One region of the Cedecea sp. Ae19-4 genome, then DNA from elsewhere that is predicted to be linked to it. Evidence: predicted binding sites of a transcription regulator. Region 1 holds the regulator's gene; the other holds the start of a gene.

Region 1 (5,046 bases):
CAGGAGCGCTCGCTGACGCAAAAAGTCGCCGACGTGAAGCGCCAGTTACAAAGCGGCGAGGCCGTGCTGGTTTGGTCTGAACTCCATGAAACGGTGAACATTATGCCGCGCGGGCAGTTTCGCGGCTGACCGCTGACTGGCAGGGTGATCTATACTGGCTGAAAAGTATAACAAGCAGATACAGATCTCTTTTCCGATCCCTCACGGAGTTTTCACCCTATGTCAGCCAAACACCCGGTTATTGCGGTCACAGGTTCCAGCGGCGCCGGCACCACGACCACCAGTCTCGCTTTCCGCAAGATTTTCCAACAGCTCAACCTGCGCGCCGCTGAAGTTGAAGGCGACAGTTTCCACCGCTATACCCGCCCGGAAATGGACATGGCTATCCGCAAAGCACGCGATGCTGGCCGCCATATTAGTTACTTTGGGCCAGACGCCAACGACTTCGGGTTACTGGAACGAACCTTTATCGAATACGGCCAGACCGGCAAAGGGCAAGCGCGTAAATACCTGCATACCTACGATGAAGCGGTGCCGTGGAACCAGGTGCCGGGCACTTTTACGCCCTGGCAGCCGCTCCCGGAGCCCACTGACGTCCTGTTTTACGAAGGCCTGCACGGCGGTGTAGTCACCCCTCAACATAACGTCGCCGACTGCGTCGATTTACTGGTAGGCGTGGTGCCCATCGTTAACCTGGAATGGATTCAGAAACTGGTGCGCGATACCAGCGAACGCGGCCATTCACGGGAAGCGGTGATGGATTCCGTAGTGCGCTCCATGGACGATTACATCAACTTCATTACGCCGCAGTTCTCACGTACCCATATCAACTTCCAGCGCGTTCCGACGGTAGACACCTCTAACCCGTTTGCCGCGCGAGCCATTCCGTCGCTGGACGAAAGCTTCGTGGTCATTCACTTCCGTGGGCTGGACGACATCGACTTCCCTTATCTGCTGGCGATGTTGCAGGGGTCGTTTATCTCCCACATCAATACATTGGTGGTACCGGGCGGGAAAATGGGGCTGGCGATGGAGCTGATCATGGCCCCGCTGGTGCAGCGGCTGGCGGAAGGCAGGAAAATTGCCTGATGGCGTAAGGGCGGTCTGTATACCGCCCTTTTCTACTTAGGCTTCAATAATTTCGTAGCTGTGGCTAATCTCTGCGGCTTTCTCCAGCATCAACGTCACCGAGCAATATTTCTCTGCGGTCAGCTCAACGGCGCGGGCAACCGCACTTTCTTTCAGCTCTTTCCCGGTCACAACAAAATGCAAATGAATGCGGGTAAACAGACGAGGTGCTTCTTCACGACGTTCGGAAGTCAGTTTCACCTCACAATTCGTCACATCATGGCGGCCTTTTTGCAGAATCGACACCACGTCAATTGAGCTACAACCGCCCGCGGCCATCAGCAGCATTTCCATCGGGCTTGGCGCTTTATCCCCGGAGTTCCCGTCCATCAGAACTTGGTGGCCAGAAGCGGATTCGCCGAGGAAGGTCATGCCTTCCACCCATTTAACACGTGCCTGCATTTTACCTACTCCCGTAATAAAAATTTCTTTCAGATTACGCGTCTACGTGAAAACTGGCAACGTAAGGCGATCCAGGTCATGCTGAAACGAGACAATACAAGACACTAACCAAAAGCTATGCTAAAACAATCCGGATGCTGCTGCGATACAGAGACGTTTATGCCGTAAGCAGAGGAAACGACTAATTACAGGCCGCAGGGTTAACCTGCCCGCCAGCTCCCAGGGCTTGGGAAAATTTCACGATTGCAACGCCAGACAAGAGGTTCCGCGTCTTGTCTTTGGTAGCCAGTTTATAACAGAGGATAACCGCGCATGGTGCTTGGCAAACCGCAAACAGACCCGACTCTCGAATGGTTCTTGTCTCATTGCCACATTCATAAGTATCCGTCGAAGAGCACGCTGATTCACCAGGGTGAAAAGGCGGAGACGCTGTACTACATCGTCAAAGGCTCCGTAGCTGTTCTGATTAAAGATGAAGAAGGCAAGGAGATGATCCTTTCTTATCTGAATCAGGGTGATTTCATTGGTGAATTAGGTTTGTTCGAAGAAGGCCAGGAGCGTAGCGCCTGGGTTCGCGCCAAGTCAGCCTGTGAAGTAGCTGAAATTTCCTATAAAAAATTCCGTCAGCTGATTCAGGTCAACCCGGACATCCTGATGCGCCTTTCTTCCCAGATGGCGCGCCGCCTGCAGGTAACTTCTGAGAAAGTAGGCAACCTCGCCTTCCTCGACGTGACCGGCCGCATTGCTCAGACGCTGCTGAACCTGGCTAAACAGCCGGATGCCATGACCCACCCGGACGGGATGCAAATCAAAATCACCCGCCAGGAAATCGGTCAGATCGTGGGCTGCTCCCGCGAAACCGTTGGCCGTATTCTGAAAATGCTGGAAGATCAGAACCTCATTTCCGCCCACGGTAAAACGATTGTCGTTTACGGCACCCGTTAATTAGCCCTTATAAAGGCGTGTCGCTTCGGTAACACGCCTTTTTTGTCTCTACAATTCAGGCTATGTGGAAGAGATTAATTTACCACCCGGAAGTTAACTACGCGCTGCGGCAAACGCTGGTGCTGTGTCTTCCCGTGGCTGTCGGCCTGCTGCTTGGCAACCTGCAAAACGGTCTGCTCTTCTCGTTAGTTCCCGCCTGCTGCAACATTGCCGGGCTGGACACGCCGCACAAGCGCTTCTTCAAACGATTGATCATCGGCGGCAGCCTGTTCGCTCTCAGCAGCCTTATCCTGCAGCTTCTGCTGCTTTACACCCACATCCCGCTCCCGGCGATATTGATCGTCATGGCTCTGCTGCTCGGCGTGACGGCAGAAATCAGCTCACTTCACGCCCGTCTGCTGCCCGCATCGCTGATCGCCGCTATTTTTACGCTCAGCATGGCCGGGAATATGCCGATCTGGAAGCCCATGGTACTCTATATCTTCGGCACCATCTGGTACGGCGCCTTCAACTGGTTCTGGTTCCGGCTATGGCGTGAACAACCGCTCAGGGAGTCGCTCAGCCTGCTGTACCGCCAGTTGGCAGATTACTGCGAAGCAAAGTACAGCCTGCTGACCCAGCATACCGACCCGGAAAAAGCGCTGCCGCCGCTGCTGGCCCGCCAGCAAAAAGCCGTCGACCTGATCACTACCTGCTACCAGCAGCTGCATATGCTATCGGCCAACCAGCAAAACGGCTACAAGCGTCTGTTACGCGCTTTCCAGGTTGCGCTGGATCTGCAGGAACACATTTCGGTTAGCCTGCATCAGCCTGAAGAGGTGCAAAAACTGGTCGAGCAAAGCCATGCGGAAGCCGTGATCCGCTGGAATGCTCAAACCATCGCCGCGCGCCTGCGCGTGCTGGCAGACGATATTCTTTACCACCGCTATCCAACGCGCTTTACCATGGATAAGCAGATCGACGCCCTGGAAAAAATCGCCCGCCAGAATCCGGACAATCCAGTGGGGCAGTTCTGCCATTACCACTTCAGCCGCATTGCCCGGGTACTGAAAACCCAGCGGCCGCTGTACGTGAGGGATTTAATGGAGGACAGGGAACGCCGTTTACCGTTTTTCCCGGCCCTGAAAAGCTATCTCTCGTTTAAATCCTCCGCTTTGCGCAGCTCCGCGCGCTTAGGTGTGATGCTGACCATTGCCAGCCTGCTGGGCTCCTTCTTACACCTGCCAAAGCCGTATTGGATCCTAATGACGGTGATGTTCGTGACGCAAAACGGCTACGGTGCAACGCGGGTGCGCATTGTTCACAGGGCGGCAGGTACCATGGCGGGGCTATGTATCGCGGGTATCACCCTGCACTTCCACGTCCCGGACAGCTACACCCTGCTGGCGATGTTAATGATTACGCTGGTGAGTTACCTGTTTATCCGCAAAAGCTACGGCTGGGCCACCATTGGCTTCACCGTCACGGCGGTATATACCCTGCAGCTCATCACCCTCAGCGCCGAGAGTTACATTATTCCCAGGCTGATAGACACTCTGCTTGGCTGCCTGATCGCCTTTGGCGGCATGATCTGGCTGTGGCCACAGTGGCAAACCGGCCTGCTGCGTCAGAACGCCCACGACGCGCTGGAGGCGGACCAGGACGCTATTCGGCTGATACTAAGCAACGATCCAGAGCCCACGCCGCTGGCCTGGCAGCGTATGCGGGTCAACCAGGCGCACAATGCGCTGTTCAACTCGCTCAATCAGGCGATGCAGGAGCCAGGCTTTAACTCCCACTACCTGGCAGACATGAAACTTTGGGTGACGCACAGCCAGTTCATCGTCGAGCATATCAACGCCATGACCACGCTGGCGCGCGAACACAACATGCTGACGCCGGACCTGGCGCAGAAATATCTACAGTCTTGTGAGATTGGGTTACAGCGGTGCCAGCAAAGGCTGGAGTATGACGGGCCTGGCGGGTCGAACGACACGAATATCCTGGAATCGGACACGCTGCCCACGGGGCCGTTAAGCACCATGGAGCAGCATTTACAGCGGATTATTGGCCACCTGAACACCATGCATACCATCTCCTCGGTCGCCTGGCGCCAGCGGCCTCATCATGGGATCTGGCTCAACCGCCGTCTGCGACGCTCGGGTTAGCCTTAGCTGGCTACCACGCTGGCAGCCGCTTTGGCGAAGCGCTGCATCCCTTCCAGGATATCCGCGTCCTCGACAATAAGCGAAGGCGCGAAGCGCATAACGTCCGGCCCGGCGTTCAATACCATCACACCTTCTGCCGCGCCAGCGTAGAGAAACTCGCGGGCGCGCCCTTTGTACTTCTCGTTAAGCTCTGCGCCAATCAACAGCCCCATGCCGCGAATGTCGCTGAACAGATCGAACTGTGCGTTTATCTTTTGCAGTTGTTCAACGAAAAGCTGACGTTTGTCCGCCACACCTTTGAGGACTTCCGGCGTGTTGATGATATCGAAAGCCGCCCCGGCCACCGCACAGGCCAATGGGTTGCCGCCGTAGGTAGAACCGTGGCTGCCGACGTGGAACGCGGAGGCAATTTCATGGGTAGTCA
Region 2 (5,046 bases), on a different contig from region 1:
ATCAAGGGCGGCATTATCATCTTCGCCGTGGCGCTGGACTCCCTGAAGTACGCGCGTAAGAAGTAATTTCTGCGGTAACCGTATTTTGACCGGGCGCGGCTTCGATTTTCTGGCATAAGCTGCGCCCCTGATATCTCAGTGTTAATGGCTTTAACACCCTGATACTGCCGTTCATCTTACCCACAGGTGGCACAAATGAAGGTAAATAATTTATCCTGTATATCTTGTACCAGGAAACTGTTTATTAATATTACCTTTAACCACTTTATAGGCTAATTCTCGATCACCTTTTACATATTTAGTGAACGGATTATTCCATACTATACGGTTGGTGGGGGCTGCCATGTAAGCAAAACTGATTCCCTTACTGATGAAGATATCTCGCGCTCTTTCCAGCCAGTTACCCTTTCCAATATAGCAAGCCTGAAATTTGATCACGCCCACGCGGCGTAGAGACATTTTTTTCAAATCATCCGCCAGCGCCTCGGGGCTGTAGTGACCCAGCATATGTTCACTGGCGTGAGCAAAAATATCTATGCGGTCATTTTCCGTCACGGACTGAAGATAGTGGAAGTTGTTATAAATATACTTTTTTTCTTCGCTCTCAGACTCTCGACCTACCAGCTCAAGCATGTCTTTATATTTTGACTTCAGGTAAGCATATTCATGAGGTCGGCGTTTTTTAAAGTTATAGGCAAGCACGACCTCTATTTTTCCAAAGGGCCAGTCATGCGATCTTAATAAAGGTATTTTGCCTGCGGTTCTAAATAAGCTGTTTGTAAATTTCATTTTCTCTATTTTTATGAGGACTAAGGTAGGGGAAGTGAATTCCATGTAATACACTCCGCGGGAATGCATATTATTCAACATTCACCTAAATGGCCTACGAAAGAAAGGTTTTTGGTCTTAATTCATTTTGTTTATGAGTTAAAGGTTGAGAATTAAAGTTTCTCACTTATTGAGATGGAGATATTGCGCTCCGCCAAAATAATATGGGGTGAAAGGCATAAGGGCGAACTCAGATGTCGGATTCAAGGGAATAAGAATGCAGCAGTTGAGGAATTAGGAAAGGCGACGACGGAAGAGGCGCTATCAAAATGACCGCAATAGTTTATCTCACTTCTTCTCTTTTTTCTGGATTTCCAGCAGTTGCTCCGGCGTAACGGCCGGATAGGCCTGCGCGTCTTCCGGGACTTCCTGCTGCGACGGAATAGGCACTAACGGGCCGAGAAAACGCGGCTCACGCTTGAAGAGATAGAGATCCGCTAATGCCCCCAGGCGAGCGGCAAATTCGCGGGTACGCACGGTCAGCATGTTTTTTGGGGAAGGTACCGCGTAGCACTGCGCCTGAATCCCCATATGCAGCGCGATAAACAGCGCACGCTCGCAGTGGAAGCGCTGGGTGATAATGATGAAATCGTTGGTATCAAAGACTTTACGGGTGCGGACAATCGAGTCCAGCGTGCGGAAGCCTGCGTAATCCAGCACGATATCCGCCGGATCAACGCCGCCTGCGATCAGGTCTTTGCGCATGGTCATCGGCTCGTTGTAGCTTTGCTGCGCGTTATCGCCGCTGAGCAGCAGGTAGTTCACCTTGCCGCTGTTGTAGGCGTTCAGCGCGCCCTGAATACGGTACAGGTAATACTGATTGATGACGCCGGTGCGGTAATACTTGGCGGTGCCGAGCACTACACCCACCTGGCGATAGGGCAAGTCCTGCAGTTCATCGTAGACGTAGGGGGCGGTTTTCCAGCTGATCCAGCGGTCGAGCCCGAGCGCAGCCGCCAGCATTAAGCCGATAACAATAAGCAGGCTGTAAAACACGCGCTTCAACATGGACTTGCAGACTCATTCGCGGGGTGAAATTTCATCCAAGGCTACTTTACCCGGCCCTCAAGAGCAAGAAACGCGGGTTCAGTTGGGGCAAATTTCAACAATGCGAGTGTGGGTACACCCGCAACGGAGAATTATTGAGCAATATTAACACGCTCAACGGCTTCACAGCCCAGCGCTTTCAGCGTGGCGGAGGTGGCATCCCACTGCAGCAGCGGCGCATCGATTTTTTCTGCCAGCACGGCGCGCTTAATTTGTGGGTAGTCGTAACCATTCAGAGAAAGCAGGTTCAGCGCGGCCTGCAGCGGCGGAAGGGAAGGGTTAAACGCAGCGTTTTCCGCATAGCATCCGGTGAAGATTTTCCCGTCGACCATTTCCAGCGCAACGCCTGCCGGGGCTTGACTGTAAGGCGCATGACTGCGGTTAGCCGCGGTTATTGCCGCCTGGGTCAGGGCATCCCCTTTCAGCGCAAAACCGTGGTTTTCTTCATCCAGCAGCAGCGTTTTGATGTCCAGGTCGCGCGGGCCAAAGGCATCCGGCAGATATTCACCCAGAGTGGAAGGCATGCGGCCAGGCAGATGAATACCCAGCGCGGTGCCGCTGTTCAGTTCATTCATAAACTGACGGCAGTGACCGCAGGGCGTGTAGTTGACGGTGATATCAACCAGGCCTTTTTCGCCGCGCATCCACGCGTGGGTAATGGCGCTTTGTTCGGCGTGCACGGTTTGCTGCATGGTGGCACCCAGAAACTCCATGTTGCCGCCAAAATAGAGATTCCCGCTGACGCCTCGCGCGACGGCGCCGACGTTAAAATGAGAGAGGTCTGCGCGGGCACAGGCTGCGGCCAGCGGCAACAGAGCGAAAGCCAGGTCTTGGCCACCCAGCCCGGTTTGATGTTTTAGCGCTTCAACTTCGGCTGCGGTAAACATAGCCGGGAAGTGGTCGTCGGCAAGCAGGGGTTGCAAAGCGGTTTGCAGCGCGGCGGGGAGTTGCACAACGGCGGCATCAAAACGTGAACGCATGTTAAAGCCTCATCAAAGGTAACGGAAACGTAGTTTACGGATCTGTACCGGCCAAATATGTGATCTAGTTCTAATTGTTTATGCAACTTATGAAAACAAATCTGAAAGTGCGCGATCTCTCGCAAGCTTTAGCCGAAAAGCTTCAGCAGTACCGGGAATAAAAACGGAGCGATAAGCGACGTCATGACCCCGCAAATCACCAGCGCCAGCGAGCTAAAAGCCCCTTCCTGGAAGTCCAGTTCCGCACAGCGAGCGGTGCCGAGCGCGTGGGAAGCGGTACCCATTGCCAGCCCGCGTGAGGCTTTGGTATTGATGCGCATCATGTTCAGCAGCGTGTGGCCAAATACCGCGCCAAGAATACCGACGAAGATAACGCAGACGGCGCTGATAGCCGGGATACCACCAATGCCGCCGCCAACCGCCATTGCAATTGGCGTGGTGACGGATTTTGGCAAGACCGAAGCGGCAATTTCCGGGGACGCCCCCATCAATAATGCAATAGAGGTGCCGGTGGACATCGCCACCATGCTGCCAATAAAGCAGATGGTAATAATGGATTTCCAGCGGGCGCGAATCTGGTGTATTTGCTCATAGAGCGGGAAGGCCAGGGCTACAACGGCGGGCTGCAGCAGGTCGTTGAGCACTTCGCTGCCTTTAAAATAGTGGTCGTAAGGAATGCCGGTCAGCAGCAAAAAAGGAATGATCACCACCATGCAAACCAGCAGCGGGTTCAGCAGCGGGGATTTCAACCGGGCGGCCAGCTTGCGGGCGGCAAAAAACACCACCAGCGTTAACGGTAAAGACCACCATATAAAGTGCATCATTTTTTCTCTGCCTCGCCTTCACCAATCACTTTTCTTTCACCGTGTACCAGATGTGAGCTCCAGCTCACGATAACCAGCACCACCAGCGTGCTGATCAAACAGGATACCACCACCGGGCCAAACTGGGCTTTCAGCACGTCGTAATACTGCATCACGCCCACGCCAATAGGGACGAACAGAAGGGCCATATAGCGAATCAGCAAATGGCAGCTGGGTTTTACCCACTTCGCCGGCAGGATCTGCAGCGACAGCAGCACAAACAAAATCAGCATGCCGATAATGCTGCCGGGAATGACGATAGGCAGTAAAGAGGCGACAAAAATACCGGCGTATAAACACAGGTAAATTAAGACAAAAGCGCGAAGATACTGCCAGATTATCGTGAACGAGTTGCGCATGGAGGTTACCCTTTAAGAAACGCATTCATCATACAATTAAACTCAAAATTGTGCTATCCATCACATCATGAATTATCAGCATAACAAACATTCCCTGCGTGAAGGTTGTCGGGCGGATTTCGGGCAATAAAAAAGCGGCCCGGAGGCCGCTATTTTGCAAACTGCTGGACTTAGTTCAGACGAACCGGCATCCCGGAACGGTTCTGAATCGCCTGGTCAACAACGGTGGTGTCAACGTCGGACTGAGCGGTCACCTGCTGAACGCTGCTGGTCAGTTTAATCGGCACGATTTCATCGGAGTTGAACTGCGCTTCAGTGGTGGAAAGCGGGTTGTGAACTTCGATGTAGCGGCTGCCGTCTGGCTCGGTGGTGGCTTTTACCGGCTCATCAATGAATTGAACGCGGGTGCCAACCGGCACGTTGTCGAACAGGAACTTGATGTCTTCGTTACGCAGACGCACGCAGCCGTGGCTTACGCGCAGACCGATACCGAAGTTGGCGTTGGTGCCGTGAATCGCATACAGGTTACCGATGTACAGCGCGTACAGGCCCATTGGGTTGTCCGGGCCAGCGGGAACAACGGCTGGCAGCGGCGTACCGGCTGCGGCGTATTCCGCATGCATTTTCGCCGTCGGGGTCCAGGTTGGGCCATTTTTCTTACGCTCTACCTTGGTGGTCCAGTTGATCGGGGTATCTTTCCCCAGCTGGCCGATACCGATTGGCAGCACGATCACCGTGTTGGTGCCTTTCGGGTAATAGTAGAGGCGCATTTCGGCACTGTTGATCACAATCCCTTCATGCACGGTGTCCGGCAGGATCAACTGCTGAGGGATGTTCAGAATGGTGCCGGCTTTTGGCAGGTACGGGTCAATGCCTGGGTTAGCTTCCAGCATGTTAGACAGACCCATCTGGTACTGTGCGGCATACTCTTCCAGCGGCGCGGTGCTGCCTTCAGGAATAGTGATAACC

The links. The regulator CRP, encoded in region 1, controls carbon source genes, mostly activating them, when cyclic AMP is high. The targets are predictions, from matches to a motif close to ATGTGANNNNNNTCACAT.
Region 2: the regulator CRP is predicted to act here: its motif matches at 2,913-2,930, upstream of cdd (cytidine deaminase).

What each region holds. Positions count from the first base shown of each region.
Region 1 covers NZ_JBCHWG010000004.1:95,472-100,517, reverse strand. Annotated here, with positions in the region: gene AAIE02_RS21500 (YheU family protein) at 1-129, shown strand, start outside; gene AAIE02_RS21495 (phosphoribulokinase) at 220-1,089, shown strand; gene AAIE02_RS21490 (OsmC family protein) at 1,126-1,530, opposite strand; gene crp (cAMP-activated global transcriptional regulator CRP) at 1,843-2,475, shown strand; gene AAIE02_RS21480 (YccS/YhfK family putative transporter) at 2,538-4,622, shown strand; gene argD (bifunctional acetylornithine/succinyldiaminopimelate transaminase) at 4,625-5,046, opposite strand, start outside.
Region 2 covers NZ_JBCHWG010000001.1:2,298,316-2,303,361, reverse strand. Annotated here, with positions in the region: gene mglC (galactose/methyl galactoside ABC transporter permease MglC) at 1-66, shown strand, start outside; gene AAIE02_RS10915 (hypothetical protein) at 211-834, opposite strand; gene sanA (outer membrane permeability protein SanA) at 1,117-1,836, opposite strand; gene cdd (cytidine deaminase) at 1,968-2,855, opposite strand; gene AAIE02_RS10900 (CidB/LrgB family autolysis modulator) at 2,984-3,679, opposite strand; gene AAIE02_RS10895 (CidA/LrgA family protein) at 3,676-4,077, opposite strand; gene ldtB (L,D-transpeptidase) at 4,248-5,046, opposite strand, start outside.